Hyalangium ruber: one gene and its partner. The protein of the gene in region 1 interacts with the protein of each later gene in a pairwise test. Links are inferred from orthologs where the notes say so. Each region holds a gene or a part of one and is shown on either strand. Other genes may lie near its edges. The genes, in order: SYV04_RS20690 and SYV04_RS04810.

Region 1 (7,278 bases):
CCTGGGCGTCCCCTTCGAGCCCGTCACCCCCGAGTCCTTCCGCCTGCGCGTGGACGGCGCCGTGGAGGCTCCCGTCACCCTGGACTGGAAGGGCTTCCACGCGCTGCCCCAGTACGAGGACGTGAGCGACTTCCACTGCGTCACCACGTGGAGCCTGATGGACGTCCACTGGAAGGGGGTACAGTTCTCCACAGTGGCGGCGCTTGTAAGGCCTCATCCCAAGGCGGCGTTCGTCCTCATCCACGCCTCGGACGGCTACACCACCAACCTGCCGTTGGAGGAGGCCCTCAAGGACGACGTGCTGCTCGTTCACACGTACAATGGGCAACCGCTACCGCCAGAACACGGTGGCCCGGTGCGGATGATCACTCCCCAGCTGTACGCCTGGAAGGGGGCGAAGTGGATCCAGCGCATCGAGTTCCTCCAGCACGATCAACCAGGCTTCTGGGAACGCCGTGGCTACAGCAACACCGCCCACCCCTGGCGAGACGACCGCTACTCCTGAGCCGAGCTCGGCCGTCTCCTCCAATGCCGTCTCCAACGAGGTAGCCGCCGCGCCAGGCCTGGCCGCGCCCGCGCCGGCGCCGCTGCCCGTGGCGCAGCCGGCGGACCCGGAGGACTCGACTCCCACCGAGAAGATCAAGACGGTCATGGACCGCGTGCAGGAGTTCCGCGCGCGGCATGAGAAGTGGGAGATGGCGGCGTTCTTCTTCGTGGGCTTCGTCTACGACGTGCTCACGCTGAGCCGCATCGACGACACGCTCACCATGGTGCAGCAGTTCGTGTACCTGGGCGTGCTGGCCACGCTGCTGATGCTGGAGCAGCGCCACCCCGAGGGCACCGAGCCCCCGAAGGTGCTGGCGAAGGTGTGGCGCTGGCGCGAGGACGCCATCCACTTCTTCTACGGCAGCCTGCTGAGCTCCTTCATGCTCTTCTTCTTCAAGAGCGCGTCGGGGTTCACGCCGTTCCTGTTCCTGGTGGCCATGTTCGCGCTGCTGGTGGCCAACGAGCTGCCCCTGTTCCGCAAGCTCGGGCCGGTGGTGCGCGTGTCGCTCTTCAGCCTGTGCGTCGGCATGTACATGGCCTACGTGCTGCCGGTGATTATCGGGCGGATGAACTTCTGGATCTTCCTGCTCGCGATGGTGCTGGCGGGAGGCGTCATCTACGGCCTCATCCACCTGCTGCGCCGCTGGGGCACGCTGGATCAGCTGGCCGCCATCCGGCAGATCGCCATCCCGGGCTACGGCACGCTGGCGGCGCTGCTGGTGCTGTTCCTGGTGCGCGTCATCCCCCCCGTGCCGCTGGCGGTGACCTTCAGCGGCATCTACCACGCGGTGGAGAAGAAGGGCGGGGCGTACCAGCTCTCGCACGAGCAGGTGTGGTGGAAGTTCTGGCACAAGGGCGACCAGGACTTCGTGGCGCGCTCGGGCGACAAGGCCTACTACTTCTTCAGCGTCTTCGCGCCCAAGGGCTTCCACCAGTACAAGGTGCGCGTGCGCTGGTACTACGACCACCCGCAGAAGGGGTGGACCACCTACGGTGACGGCACGCTGCTGACCATCGCGAACAAGGGCATCGAGCGCGGCTACCGCAGCTATGCCTTCACCTCCAACCCCAAGCCCGGTGACTGGCGCGTGGTGCTGGAGACGGAGGACGGGCACGAGATCAACCGCCTGTCCCTCACCGTGGAAGAGGACACGCGGACCGAGCCCCGGCAGTTCCAGGTGTTCGAGCACAACCCGGACAAGAAGTAGCTCAGGCGGCGGTGGCGGCGGGCTTGTTCCGCATGGCCGCCTCCGCCACGCTCTGGGGCTCGTCCGACCAGAAGCGCTTCCACTGCTCGCGCAGCGCCCGGGCGTCCCGGCGCCCCAGGTCGATGAGGATGTCCGCGAAGCCTCCGTCGAAGAGCAGGTAGGAGGCCATGTCCGCCTCGCGGGCCGCCTCGCGCTCCACCAGCTTCAGGATGGTGCGGTGCGCCAGCCCGTTGCCGCTCTTTCGGAACTCGGCCGTCTTCACGTACTCGGCGGCCAGCTCTCCCAAATCCCGCGAGGGCCGCACCAGCAGCTCTCGCACGTAGCGCACCGGCTGGCTGCGGTGCGGAGAGAGCGCCGAGCTGAGCACGTCCGCGAAGCCGGGCCCGTAGGCCGCCGTTCCCGCCTCGAGCGTGGCGTTGAGCCGCCGCAGCCGCCCGAGGTCCTGGTCCGTGCGGTCCGTCATCAACATGTTGAACATCTTGCCCACGAGGAACGGGGCGCTCGCGACGGCCTGCTCACGCTCCTCCTGCATGGCGCCCGTCTGGATGCGCTCCCGGGGCCGCAGTGAGATGACGATGACGCGCTGGGCCCCCAGCCGCAGCGCGGGGCTGATCGGCACGTTGAGCCGCACGAACCCGTCGATGTGGAGCTGTCCCCGAATCCTCACCGCGGGGAAGATGACCGGGATGGCCGCCGAGGCCAGCGCGTGGTTGGGGCCGATGCGCGTGGCGATCGCCCGGTATTCGGGATCGTCACTCCACTGGGGGATTCCGCCGCCGCGCCGCTGGATGAAGACCCGGGCGCCGCCGGTGCCCACGTGCGTGGCGCTGACGGCCAGCGCCTCCAGGTGGCCCTTGCGCAGGTTGCGGCCGACGTTCAGCCAGGGAATGCCTCGGCCCACCAGGTAGCGCAGCCCCCGGGGGTCCACCAGCCCGCCATATTGGATGTCGCGCTCGTGCGGAGCCGGCTTGCTCATCGCCTCGCGCAGGAGGCGGAAGATGTCTCCGAAGCTGCAGCGGAGCACCTCCTCCACCTTCATCGTGGTCCAGTGCTGGATGAGGCCCTGGGCTTGCTCCCGGGGCCGATCGCACGTGGCCGCCAGATAGCAGGCGTGCATGGCACCCACCGAGGTGCCGGCGAGGATGTCCAGCTTCAGCTCACGGCCGAACTCTGGCTCGAACTCCTCGCGCAGGTAGGAGATGACTCCCGCTTCGTAGGCACCGCGTGCGGCGCCACCGCCGAGCACCAGCCCTGTCTTCAGCCCACTCGTCATCGCCGAGACCCTCGTGGGCGGAGTCTACGGCGGGTGCGGGCAGGACCGGGAGAGCCCCCCTGGCAGGTTGGCTGCTTCCTCCTCGCTTCGGGGCTCCCCACCTCCGCGAAGGGGAGGGGAGCTCTTGACAGGCGAAGGGGAGGAGCCCGGCTTACGGCGCGGGAGCCGCCGCCGTCGAACCCTCGGCGGGCGCAGCGGCCGCGGCCGCGGCGGCAGCAGCCTCGGCGGCTGCCTTCTCCGCCGCCGCCTTCTCCGCCGCCACCTTCGCGGCCTCCTCGGCGCGCTTCTTCACCTCGGCCTCGGCCGCCGTCTTCATGCTGGCCAGGCCCTTCTCGAAGTCCTTGCCGACCATCTCGTCCATGTTCACGAACACCGAGAAGGCCTTGCTCATGAAGTTGTTCTCGCCCTCCATCTGCCAGGTCACCGAGACGCCCTCACCCTCCGGCTTGAAGTGGAAGGTCGTGGTGTTGGTGGCCTCGAAGGGCTTGATGAACTCCAGCTTGATGCGGACGAGCTCGTTGGGCTTGCTCTCCTCGATCGTCATCCGGCCCTCGCCCACGTCGTCGTTGCCGACCCAGGAGTATTTCGCGCCGGTGCCCGCGGGCGCCCCGTCGAAGGCGGTCTTCTGGTTCGGGTCCAACTTGTCCCAGGGAGACCACTGGTTCCAGTAGTGGAAGTCGTTCACCAGCGCGAAGGCGACCTCCGGCGGAGCCGGAATCGTCGCGGTGCGCTGCAGGCTGAAGTGCGCGGGGCGGGAGGCGATGTAGCCCGCCAGCGCCACCACGGCGACGACGAGGCCCAGGAGGATCTTCTTGAGCATGGGGGTTTCCTTGTGTGAAGCGGTGCAACGCGAGAAGCGGGGGCGTTCTATGGTGCGGACCGCCTCGCTCGCAAGTGGGGGTCCTGCTTGCGGTCCCAAGGACTTCACGCGGAGTTATGACCCGGTGGGTCCCAATAGACACAGCCTACCCAGGAAATCCATGCCAGCCCTGAGTCACCTCTTCATCCACCCCCTCAAGTCCACGCGCGGACTGTCGCTGACGCGGGCCACCGTCGAGCCTATGGGGCTGGAGAATGACCGTCGGTGGATGCTGGTCCGATCCGATGGTTCGTTCATCACCGGGCGTGAAAATCCCTCGCTGGTGCTCGTAAGCGCCGTGCCCTCCGAACGAGGGCTGCGCGTGTCCGCACCGGGGCATCCGGACCTGGAGGTACCCGTTCCCCCGGCCGATGCGCCGCGCCTGGAGATCACCATCTGGAAGGACCAGTGCTCGGCGCCGCAGGCCGGGCAGGAGGCGGACCGCTGGTTCTCCCGCTACCTCGGTGAGCCGACCCATCTGGTGTTCGTCGATGCCCGGATGGAGCGCCCGGTGGATCCTCACTACGCGGCGCCCGGGGACCGGGTGGGCTTCACGGATGGCTTCCCGCTGCTGTTGGTGGGCCAGGCCTCGCTGGAGGAACTGAATCGGCGCCTGCCTCGCCCCATCACGATGGAGCACTTCCGCCCCAACCTCGTGGTGGAGGGCAGCGAGCCGTTCGCGGAGGACTCCTGGAAGCGGCTGCGCGTGGGAGAGGTCGAGCTGGAGGTGGTCAAGCCGTGCGCGCGGTGCGTCTTCACCACGGTGGATCCGCGCACGGGGCAGAAGGCCGCGGACGGAGAGCCGCTGCGCACGCTCGCTACGTTCCGCCGCAGCGAGGGCAAGGTGATGTTCGGCCAGAACGTCCTGGTGCGCCGTCCGGGGACGCTCCAGGTGGGCGACCCGGTGCAGGTGCTGGAGTAGGGCCCTTCACGCCGTCGGGCGGACGGAGGCTTCCCGCTCGGACGCGGGCTCCAGCTCGAGCAGCACGGGGGCGCGCAGGCCGACTGGCAGCAGCCGGCACGTCGACACGTTGAGGAAGCGCGTGGGCACACCCGGCAGCGAGTACTCGCCCCGGGCCTCATGGATGTGGCCGAAGACGTGGACCCGGGGCGGCACCTCGCGGATCCGGGCCAGGAGCTCGGCACAGCCCACGGAGGACTTCAAGAAGGTGCGATCGCCGAGCCCCAGTGGAGGGCCGTGCGTGACGAGCACATCGAGCCCCGCGGGGATTCGCTCCCAGTGCGCGCGCAGGGTCTCGCCTCGGTCGCGGTTGAAGGCCATGCCCCGATACCAGGGCGTCACCGGAGAGCCCCAGATGCGCAGCCCTCCGACGTGGACCTCCTCCTCTTGGAGGTAGTGGACGCCGGCCTCGCGGGCGAGGCGCCGCGCCAGGGCGGGCTCGCGCTCGCACACGAAGTCGTGATTGCCGGCGATGAAGAGCTTCGTCGGGGCGGACTGGGAGGCGAACCAGGCGAGGAACCCCTCCAGCTCCTCGCGGGTCCCTCGCCGCGAGAAGTCTCCCGCGTGAATGAGCACCTCGCACGCGGGCACCGTGAGCGCCGCGTGCTTCATGTGTGTGTCGGAGATGAGCGCCAGCCGCATGCGCCGCGGCTACTTCTTCTTCTGCGCCCAGACGCGCTTGATCCAGGCCTCGACGTCCTTGGCCGTGCGCGGAATGGCCTCCGAGAGGACCTTGCAGCCCTTGGCTGTCACCACCACGTCGTCCTCGATGCGCACGCCGATGCCCCGGTAGCGCGCCGGCACCGTGAGGTCATCCGTCTGGAAGTACAGGCCCGGCTCCACGGTGAGCACCATGCCCGCCTTGAGCTTGCCGTACTTGTACGCCTCCTGCCGCGCCTGGGCGCAGTCGTGTACGTCCAGGCCCAGCATGTGGCTGACGTTGTGCAGCGAGTAGCGCTTGTAGAACTGGTGCTCGTCCTTCAGCGCCTCCTCGGCGCTCGGGAGCACGCCGAGCCGCTGAAGGCCCTCGGCCAGCACGCGCATGGCCACGCGGTTGGGCTCCATGAAGTCGTTGCCCGGCTTCACGGCCTTGATGGCCTGGAGCTGCGCCTCCAGCACCAGCTCGTAGATCTCCTTCTGCTCCTTGGAGAACTTGCCGGACACCGGCAGCGTGCGGGTGATGTCGGCCGTGTAGAGGCTGTTGCCCTCCACGCCCGCGTCCAGCAGCAGCAGGTCGCCCTTCTTCACCGGGCCGTCATTGCGCGTCCAGTGCAGCACGCAGGCATGGGAGCCGCTGGCGGCGATGGTGCCGTAGCCGACGTCATTGCCCTCCACGCGCGCGCGGAGGTTGAAGATGCCCTCCACGGTGCGCTCGGTCTTGGCCGTCTTCAGCGAGGCGATGACGTCCTCGAAGCCGCGCTGCGTGGAGTCGATGGCGGCCTGCAGCTCGCGCAGCTCCTGGGCGTCCTTGAGCAGGCGCATCTCCGAGAGCGCCACGGCGAGCGCCTTGTCCCGCTCGGCCTGGGCCGGCAGCACCTCGTCCACCTTGGGCGAGAAGCCGCGCAGCACGCGCGTGGGCCGGGACACCGCGCCGTGCAGGCCGGAGAGGAAGTCCTTGAGCTCAGGCAGCCCGCGCGCCTCGTCCACGCCGAAGCGGGCCTTGCTCTCCGGTACGCCCAGGCGCGGGCCGACCCACAGCTCGCCCTTCACACGGTCGGTGAAGAAGGTGGCGTCGCTGCGGCCCGGGTTGGGCTCCACGAAGAGGATGTCCGTGTGGCCCCCGCCCTCCTTGGGCTGGAGCACCAGCACGCAGTCCGGCTCGGTGTTGCCGGTGAGGTAGTAGAAGTCCGTGCCCGGGCGGAAGCGGTAGTAGGTGTCGTTGGCGCGCACCTTCTCGTGGCCGGTGGGGATGACGAGCGTCTCGCCGGGGAAGAGCTGGGAGAGGGCCCGGCGGCGCTTGAGGAAGGAGTCCGCGTACTTGAGCTTGGGCGGCAGCTTGCGAGTGACCGGCTTCCAGCGCTTCACCATGAAGTCGAGCAGCGCTGGAGGCGGCACGGTGTCGTGGCTGGCGGGCTTGGCCTGCGGCTCGGAGGTGACGGGCTGGGCGGCAGCGGCTTGGGGCTGGGTCGTCATGGCGCAACTCTTCAACAACCGTGCGAGCGGCTTCAAGTCCGGAGAGACGAGGTGTTGTCTCGCAGAAGGGCCACCTGGCCCAGGAGGACCGGTACCGCCGTCTCCACGCGGAGGATGCGCGGGCCCAGGGTGAAGGGGTGGAAGCCGTGCGCGGCGAGCAGCTCGGCCTCGAAGGGGACCCAGCCTCCGTCGGGCCCGATGGCCAGCACCACCCGGGGCGCCCTCTCCACGCCCGTGGTGGTGAGGGGCTGGCGCGCGGGCGGATGGGGGAGCAGCCGCAGTGCGTCACGCCCGAAGA
Region 2 (7,320 bases), on another replicon or contig:
GTGGTGCTGCCCTCCCTGCGCCGGAGCCGGGTGGCGGCCATCGACACCTTCTCGGGCTCGCACGCGGAGGAGAGCGCGCCCTCCTCCATCACCCTGCTGCTGGCCGACGAGGTCGACATCAGCCGGGGTGACGTGATTGCCCACCCCGAGCACCTGCCGCAGGTGCTGCACCGGCTGGAGGCGATGCTGGTGTGGTTCGGCGAGCAGCCCCTGGACCACACGCGCCGCTACCTGGTGAAGCACTCCACGCGCACGGTGCCGGCCCACGTCGAGCAGATCCTCTGGCGCAAGGACCTGGAGAACCTGACCGAGGTTTCCGCGGAGGCCCTGGGCCTCAATGACATCGGCAAGGTGCGCCTGGTGTGCAAGCGGCCCCTGGTCTGCGACCCGTACCAGGCCAACCGGAACACCGGCGCCTTCATCGTCATCGACGCGCTCACCAACGACACGGTGGCGGCGGGGATGATCCTCGGGCCGGCGGGCTCGGAGGCGGAGCAGGCCTCGGCGGGCTCCCTCGTCACGACGAAGGAGCGGCGCGAGCGGCTCGGCCAGACCGGCGGCGTCATCGTCCTGCCGGACGCTCCGAATGCCGAGCAGCAGGCGTTCGCCCTGGAGCGCCGCCTGTTCGACCTGGGCCGGCACGTGTCGGTCGTCCGGGGTGACACCGACGTGGCGCTGGCGCTGGCGGAGGCGGGACTGCTGGCCATCGTCCACGCGCCCTCGCTCCAGGCCCGGCGGGCCCTTCACGCGCAGCTTCGCGACGGAGACCTCAGCTGGGTCGAGCTCGACGCCTCCGCGAACCTGGAGGGCTGGCTCGGTCAGATCGCGGCGGCGCAGGAGAAGACGTCATGACGTCCCTGCCTGCCTCGAACACGGCGCCGTCGCCACAGACCTCGCCCTTCGTGAAGGCCCTGCTGGGCGAGGAGCGCAGCGCCCTGCTGTCCCGCCTGGTGGAGGGCCTCGACTCGACCACCTTGCACTGGCTGAGCGGCTACCTCGCGGGCGTCGCCGCCCAGGCGCCGCTCCAGGCCTCCGCGCCCACTCCGGTGCCTCAGGCGGTGCCGGATGCGCGGCTCACCATCGTCTACGGCACCCAGACGGGGAACAGCCGGCTGCTGGCCGAGCGTCTCAAGCGCCATGCGGAGTCCTCGGGGCTCACGGTGCGCACCCTGCGCGCCGGGGAGTACCCGGTGAAGGAGCTGCGCGAGGAGCGCCTGCTCTACGTGGTCATCAGCACCCAGGGCGACGGGGATCCGCCGGATGACGCGCGCGGCTTCTGCGAGTTCATCCTGGGCAAGCGCGCTCCCAAGCTCGAGCAGCTGCGCTTCGCGGTGCTGGGGCTGGGTGACTCGAGCTATCCCAAGTACTGCGAGGTCTCCCGCGTGCTCGATGCGCGCCTCGCGGAGCTCGGCGCCACGCGGCTGCTCGACCGGGCGGACTGCGACGTGGACTTCGAGCCGGTGGCGAAGGGCTGGATCGACCAGGCGGTGAACCACGCGACCGAGACGCTCAAGGCCCGCGCCACGACCAACGTGGTGACGCTGCCTCGGAGCGCCCCTCCCGCTCCGACCTTCAGCCGCGAGGCGCCCTACGCGGCCGAGCTGCTCGCCAACCAGCGCATCACCGGACGTGGGGCGCTCAAGGACGTGCGCCACATCGAGGTGTCCCTGGGGGACTCCGGCCTGAGCTACGAGCCGGGAGACTCCCTGGGCGTGTGGCCCCACAACCCGCCTGAGCTGGTCGCCGAGTTCCTGGCCGAGCTGAAGCTCCAGGGCGAGGCCGAGGTCTCCCGAGATGGGCGCACCCTGCCGCTGCGCCTGTGGCTCTCGGAGGAGCTGGAGCTGACCAAGCTCAGCCGCCCGTTCCTGGAGCGCCACGCGGCGCTGGCTCGCAGCACGGAACTCCAGCGCCTGCTCACGCCAGAGGGCTCCGAGGCGTTCCGTGCGCTGCTCAAGAGCCACCAGGTCATCGATCTGCTGCGCCAGTGGTCGGCGCCGTGGAGCGCGGAGGAACTGGTGCGCGCGCTGCGCCGCCTCACGCCGCGCATGTACTCGCTGGCCTCCAGCCAGAAGCGCGTGGGCGCCGAGGCACACCTGACCGTGGCGGTGGTGGACTACCAGGCCTTCGGTACCCGCCACCTGGGCGCTGCCTCGAGCTACTTGTCCACCCGGAACGGGGACACGGACAAGGTGCGCGTCTTCGTCGAGCACAACGAGCGCTTCCGCCTGCCCCGGGAGTCCGAGCGCGACATCCTCATGATCGGCCCTGGTACGGGCGTGGCGCCCTTCCGGGCCTTCGTGCAGGAGCGCGCGGAGTCAGGGGCGAAGGGCCGCAACTGGCTCTTCTTCGGCGAGCAGCACTTCCGCACGCAGTTCCTCTACCAGACGGAGTGGCAGGAGGCCCTCAAGCAGGGAAGCCTGAACCGGCTCTCGCTCGCCTTCTCGCGGGACCAGGAGAAGAAGATCTACGTGCAGGACCGCCTGCGCGAGGCGGGGCGTGACGTGTACGCGTGGCTGGAGGGCGGCGCCTCCCTCTACGTGTGCGGCGAGGCCCAGAAGATGGCGCCGGACGTCCACGCGGCGCTCATCGACATCATCTCCACCCACGGGGGCCGGAGCCGCGAGGACGCGGCGGCCTGGCTCGACACGCTGCGCGAGCAGCAGCGCTACCAGCGCGACATCTACTGAGACGAGCACGCACCATGAGCACGCCCAAGTCCCCCACTCTCACCGAGGTGGAGCGCATCAAGGCGAAGAGCCACCTGCTGCGCGGCACGCTGACCGAGAGCCTCGTGGACCCGGTGACCGGGAGCATCGCCCCTGACGACACGAGCCTCATCAAGTTCCACGGCAGCTACCAGCAGGACGATCGGGATCTGCGCGAGGAGCGCCGGCAGCAGAAGCTCGAGCCGGACTACAGCTTCATGATCCGCACGCGCCTGCCGGGAGGCGTGGCCACTCCCACCCAGTGGCTCGCGCTGGACGCGCTGGCGAGCAAGTACGCCAACGGCACGCTGCGGCTCACCACGCGCCAGGCCTTCCAGCTCCATGGGGTCATCAAGAACCACCTCAAGAGCACCATGGCCGGCATCAACACGGCGCTGCTCGACACGCTGGCGGCGTGCGGTGACGTGAACCGCAACGTGATGTGCAACCCCAACCCAGTGGAGACGCGGGTCCACGAGGAGGTGTACCGCTGGTCGGCGCGCCTGTCCGAGCACCTGCTGCCCAAGACGCGCGCCTACTACGAGGTGTGGTTGGACGGGGAGAAGGTGTCCGGCGGCGAGGAGGAGCCCATCTACGGGCCCACCTACCTGCCTCGGAAGTTCAAGGCCGCCATCGTGGTGCCGCCGATCAATGACGTGGACGTCTTCTCGCAGGACCTGGGCTTCATCGCCATCCTCGAGCAGGGCCAGCTGACGGGCTTCAATGTCACGGTGGGCGGAGGCATGGGCGCCACGCACGGAGACGCCGCCACCTTCCCGCGCCTGGCGGACGTCATCGGCTTCATTGCTCCCGAGCAGCTCCTGGCCGTCGCGGAGAACGTGGTGAAGGTCCAGCGCGACTACGGGGACCGCACCAGCCGCAAGCACGCGCGCCTGAAGTACACCATCGAGGACCGAGGCATCGCCTGGTTCGTCTCAGAGCTGGAGAAGCGGCTGGGCTTCTCACTGCAGCCGGCGCGGCCCTTCCAGTTCGAGCACAACGGGGACCTGTTCGGCTGGCGCCAGGGCCATGACGGCAAGTGGCACCTGACGCTGCGCATCGAGAGCGGCCGCGTGGCGGACCGGCCAGGCGCGACGATGCTGACGGGGCTGAGGGAGATCGCTCGCATCCACCAGGGCGACTTCCGGCTCACGCCCAACCAGAACCTCATCATCGCCGGGGTGACTCCCGAAGCGCGGCCGGCGATCGAGGCCCTCGTGGAGGCTCACGGCCTCGCGGGCTTCCGCACCGCCAGCCCCTTGCGCCTCAACGCGCTGGCCTGCGTGGCGCTGCCCACGTGCGGCCTGGCCATGGCCGATGCCGAGCGCTACCTGCCCCGCGTGGTGGGGCTGCTGGAGGAGCGCCTGAAGGCGCACAGGCTCCAGGACGAGAAGATCTTCCTGCGCATCACCGGCTGCCCGAACGGCTGCGCCCGGCCGTACGTGGCGGAGATCGCCCTCGTGGGCAAGGCGCCTGGCCGCTACAACCTCCACCTGGGCGGAGACGTGCGCGGCCAGCGCCTCAACCGCCTCTACCGCGAGAACATCGACGAGGCCGGCATCCTGGAGGCGCTCGAGCCGCTGTTCGCCTCCTACGCCCGCGAGCGTCGCCCCGGCGAGGGCTTCGGTGACTTCACCGTGCGCGCCGGCCACGTCCCTTCCCCCGCTGCCTCCGCTTCGAGGTAACCCATGTCCCCCCTGCGCTTCACGCTCCTGCTGCTGACAGCAACCCTGCTCCCCCTCCTGGGAGGCTGCTCGAAGCCGGATGGCGCGTCGACCGAGAGCGTCACCCTGCTCAACGTCTCCTATGACCCGACCCGGGAGCTCTACGAGGAGTTCAACGCCGCCTTCGTGAAGCACTGGGAGGCGACGAAGGGCACGAAGCTCACCCTCAAGCAGTCCCACGGCGGCTCCGGCAAGCAGGCGCGCGCCGTCATCGACGGACTGGAGGCGGACATCGTCACGCTGGCGCTGGCCTACGACGTGGACATGCTCCACGACAAGGCAGGCCTCATCCCCAAGGACTGGCAGGCGCGGCTGCCCAACAACAGCTCGCCCTACACCTCCACCATCGTCTTCGTGGTGCGCAAGGGCAACCCCAAGGGCATCCGCGACTGGGAGGACCTCATCAAGCCCGGCATCTCGGTCATCACCCCCAACCCGAAGACCTCGGGCGGCGCACGCTGGAACTACCTGGCGGCCTGGGGCTACGCGCTGCACAAGGCGGGCGGTGACGAGAGCAAGGCCCGCGAGTTCGTCACGAGCCTGTTCCGCAACGTGCCCGTGCTGGACTCGGGCGCCCGGGGCTCCACCACCACCTTCGCCGAGCGCGGCCTGGGCGATGTGCTCATCGCCTGGGAGAACGAGGCGTTCCTGCTGACGGAGGAGGTCGGAAAGGACCGCTTCGAGATCATCGTCCCGTCCGAGAGCATCCTCGCCGAGCCGCCCGTCACCGTGGTGGACAAGAACGTGGACAAGCGGGGTAGCCGCGCCGTGGCCGAGGCCTATCTCCAGTACCTCTACAGCGAGGCGGGCCAGGAGATCGCCGCCAAGCACCACTACCGCCCGCGCTCTCCGGCCGTGGCCGCGAAGTACGCGAGCCGCTTCCCCTCCGTGCGCCTGTTCACCATCGATGAGGTGTTCGGCGGCTGGCGCCTGGCGCAGCGCACGCACTTCGATGACAGCGGCGTGTTCGATCTCATCTACACGCCCAGCGCGAAGTGAGCCGGAGTCCCACCATGGCCAGGCGCGCACAACGCCGCATCCTCCCGGGCTACGGGCTGTCGCTGGGGATGACCTGGCTCTACCTGGGCCTGCTCGTCCTCATCCCGCTCTGTGGGCTGTTCCTCAAGACGTTCACCCTGACGTGGGAGCAGTTCTGGGCCACGGTGGCGGCGCCTCGCGCGCTCGCCGCGTACCGGCTCACCTTCGGCGCCTCCTTCGTGGCGGCGTCGGTCAATGCCGTCTTCGGCCTCCTGGTGGCCTGGGTGCTGGTGCGCTACCGCTTCCCGGGCAAGGGCCTGGTGGACGCCCTGGTGGACCTGCCCTTCGCCCTGCCCACCGCCGTGGCGGGGCTCACGCTGACGAGCCTGTACTCCAGCAATGGCTGGTATGGGCGCTATCTGGAGGCGGCTGGAATCAAGGTGGCCTTCAGCTCCCTGGGCGTGGCCGTCGCGCTCACCTTTATCGGACTGCCCTTCGTGGTGCGCACCGTGCAACCGGTGCTGGAGGACATCGACGCGGACGTGGAGGAGGCCGCCGCCACCCTGGGTGCCACCCCGTGGCAGACGTTCACCCGCGTCATCTTCCCCAGCATCCTGCCCGCGCTGCTGAGCGGGTTCGCCCTGGCGCTCGCGCGGGCCATCGGGGAGTACGGCTCGGTCGTCTTCATCTCCGGCAACATGCCCATGCGCACGGAGATCGCCCCGCTGCTCATCATCACCCGGCTGGAGCAGTACGACTACGCGGGCGCCACCGCCATCGCGATCGTCATGCTCGTCGCCTCGTTCGTGATGCTGCTCGCCATCAACCTGCTCCAGCGCTGGAGCTATCGCCGGCTGGAAACCCGGCCGGGATAGCACGCCGCCATGCACGTCTCCTCGCTCCAGCTCCGCCGACGCAAGCACGCCCACGCCAGCACCCCGCTGGTGCGCTGGCTGCTCATCGGCACCGCCCTGCTCTTCCTGGGCCTGTTCCTCGTCGTGCCGCTGGTGGCCGTCTTCAACCACGCCTTCGCCAAGGGCGTGGGGCCCTACCTCGACGCGCTCCTGGAGCCCGAGGCCTGGGCCGCCATCCGCCTGACGCTGCTCGCCGCCGCCATCGCCGTACCTCTCAACCTCGTCTTCGGCCTCGCGGCGGCCTGGCTCATCGCCCGCTTCCGCTTCCCGGGGCGGAGCCTGCTGCTCACCCTCATCGACCTGCCCTTCAGCGTCTCGCCCGTTATCGCGGGGCTCATCTTCGTGCTGCTCTTCGGACGCCAGGGCTGGCTGGGCCCGTGGCTGGCCGAGCGGGACTTGCAGATCATCTTCGCGGTGCCGGGGATCGTCCTGGCCACGCTCTTCGTCACGTTCCCTTTCGTGGCCCGTGAGGTGCTGCCGGTGATGCAGGCCCAAGGCAGCGACGAGGAGCAGGCGGCTCTCACGCTGGGCGCCAGCGGCCTGCGCACCTTCCTGCAGATCACCCTGCCCAAGGTGAAGTGGGGCGTGCTCTACGGCGTCATCCTCTGCAACGCGCGGGCGATGGGCGAGTTCGGCGCCGTGTCGGTGGTCTCCGGGCACGTGCGCGGCGTCACCACGACGCTGCCGCTGCACGCGGAGATCCTCTACAACGAATACGACTACGTCGGAGCCTTCGCCGTCGCCTCACTGCTGACGGTGCTGGCCCTCATCACCCTGGCCATCAAGAAGTACGTCGAGTGGAGGGCGCAGGAATCATGAGCGTCATCGTCGAGAAGCTGACCAAGCGTTTCACCGCCGGAGGCTCGCCCGCGGTGGCGGACGTTTCCTTCGAGGCCCCCACAGGCGCCATCACCACCCTGCTGGGCCCCTCGGGCGCCGGCAAGTCCACCATCCTGAGGCTCATCGCCGGGCTGGAGACATCCGACACGGGGCGGGTAC

The links.
Region 2: the proteins of SYV04_RS20690 (region 1) and SYV04_RS04810 interact in binary tests that used the Escherichia coli proteins (3 or more experiments, as listed by UniProt). The link is inferred for Hyalangium ruber from one-to-one orthologs.

The regions. Positions count from the first base shown.
Region 1 is NZ_JAXIVS010000007.1:32,655-39,932, reverse strand. The notes cover bases 2,951-5,907. They hold SYV04_RS20690 (MOSC domain-containing protein), read left to right. Parts: upstream 2,951-4,007; coding sequence 4,008-4,808; downstream 4,809-5,907. Other genes in these bases: SYV04_RS20680 (aminopeptidase P family protein), read right to left, coding at 5,499-5,907; SYV04_RS20685 (metallophosphatase domain-containing protein), read right to left, coding at 4,815-5,489; SYV04_RS20695 (SRPBCC family protein), read right to left, coding at 3,179-3,847; SYV04_RS20700 (patatin-like phospholipase family protein), read right to left, coding at 2,951-3,027. Also shown: SYV04_RS20710 (sulfite oxidase-like oxidoreductase), read left to right, coding at 1-505; SYV04_RS20705 (DUF2914 domain-containing protein), read left to right, coding at 456-1,754; more of SYV04_RS20700, read right to left, coding at 1,756-2,950; more of SYV04_RS20680, read right to left, coding at 5,908-6,980; SYV04_RS20675 (16S rRNA (uracil(1498)-N(3))-methyltransferase), read right to left, coding at 7,013-7,278.
Region 2 is NZ_JAXIVS010000001.1:1,187,345-1,194,664, forward strand. Bases 269-3,267 are described here. They hold SYV04_RS04810 (assimilatory sulfite reductase (NADPH) flavoprotein subunit), read left to right. Parts: upstream 269-848; coding sequence 849-2,687; downstream 2,688-3,267. Other genes in these bases: SYV04_RS04805 (sulfate adenylyltransferase subunit 1), read left to right, coding at 269-852; cysI (assimilatory sulfite reductase (NADPH) hemoprotein subunit), read left to right, coding at 2,702-3,267. Also shown: more of SYV04_RS04805, read left to right, coding at 1-268; more of cysI, read left to right, coding at 3,268-4,390; SYV04_RS04820 (sulfate ABC transporter substrate-binding protein), read left to right, coding at 4,394-5,428; sulfate ABC transporter permease subunit CysT, read left to right, coding at 5,443-6,282; sulfate ABC transporter permease subunit CysW, read left to right, coding at 6,292-7,140; SYV04_RS04835 (sulfate/molybdate ABC transporter ATP-binding protein), read left to right, coding at 7,137-7,320. UniProt on the Escherichia coli protein: Component of the sulfite reductase complex that catalyzes the 6-electron reduction of sulfite to sulfide. This is one of several activities required for the biosynthesis of L-cysteine from sulfate.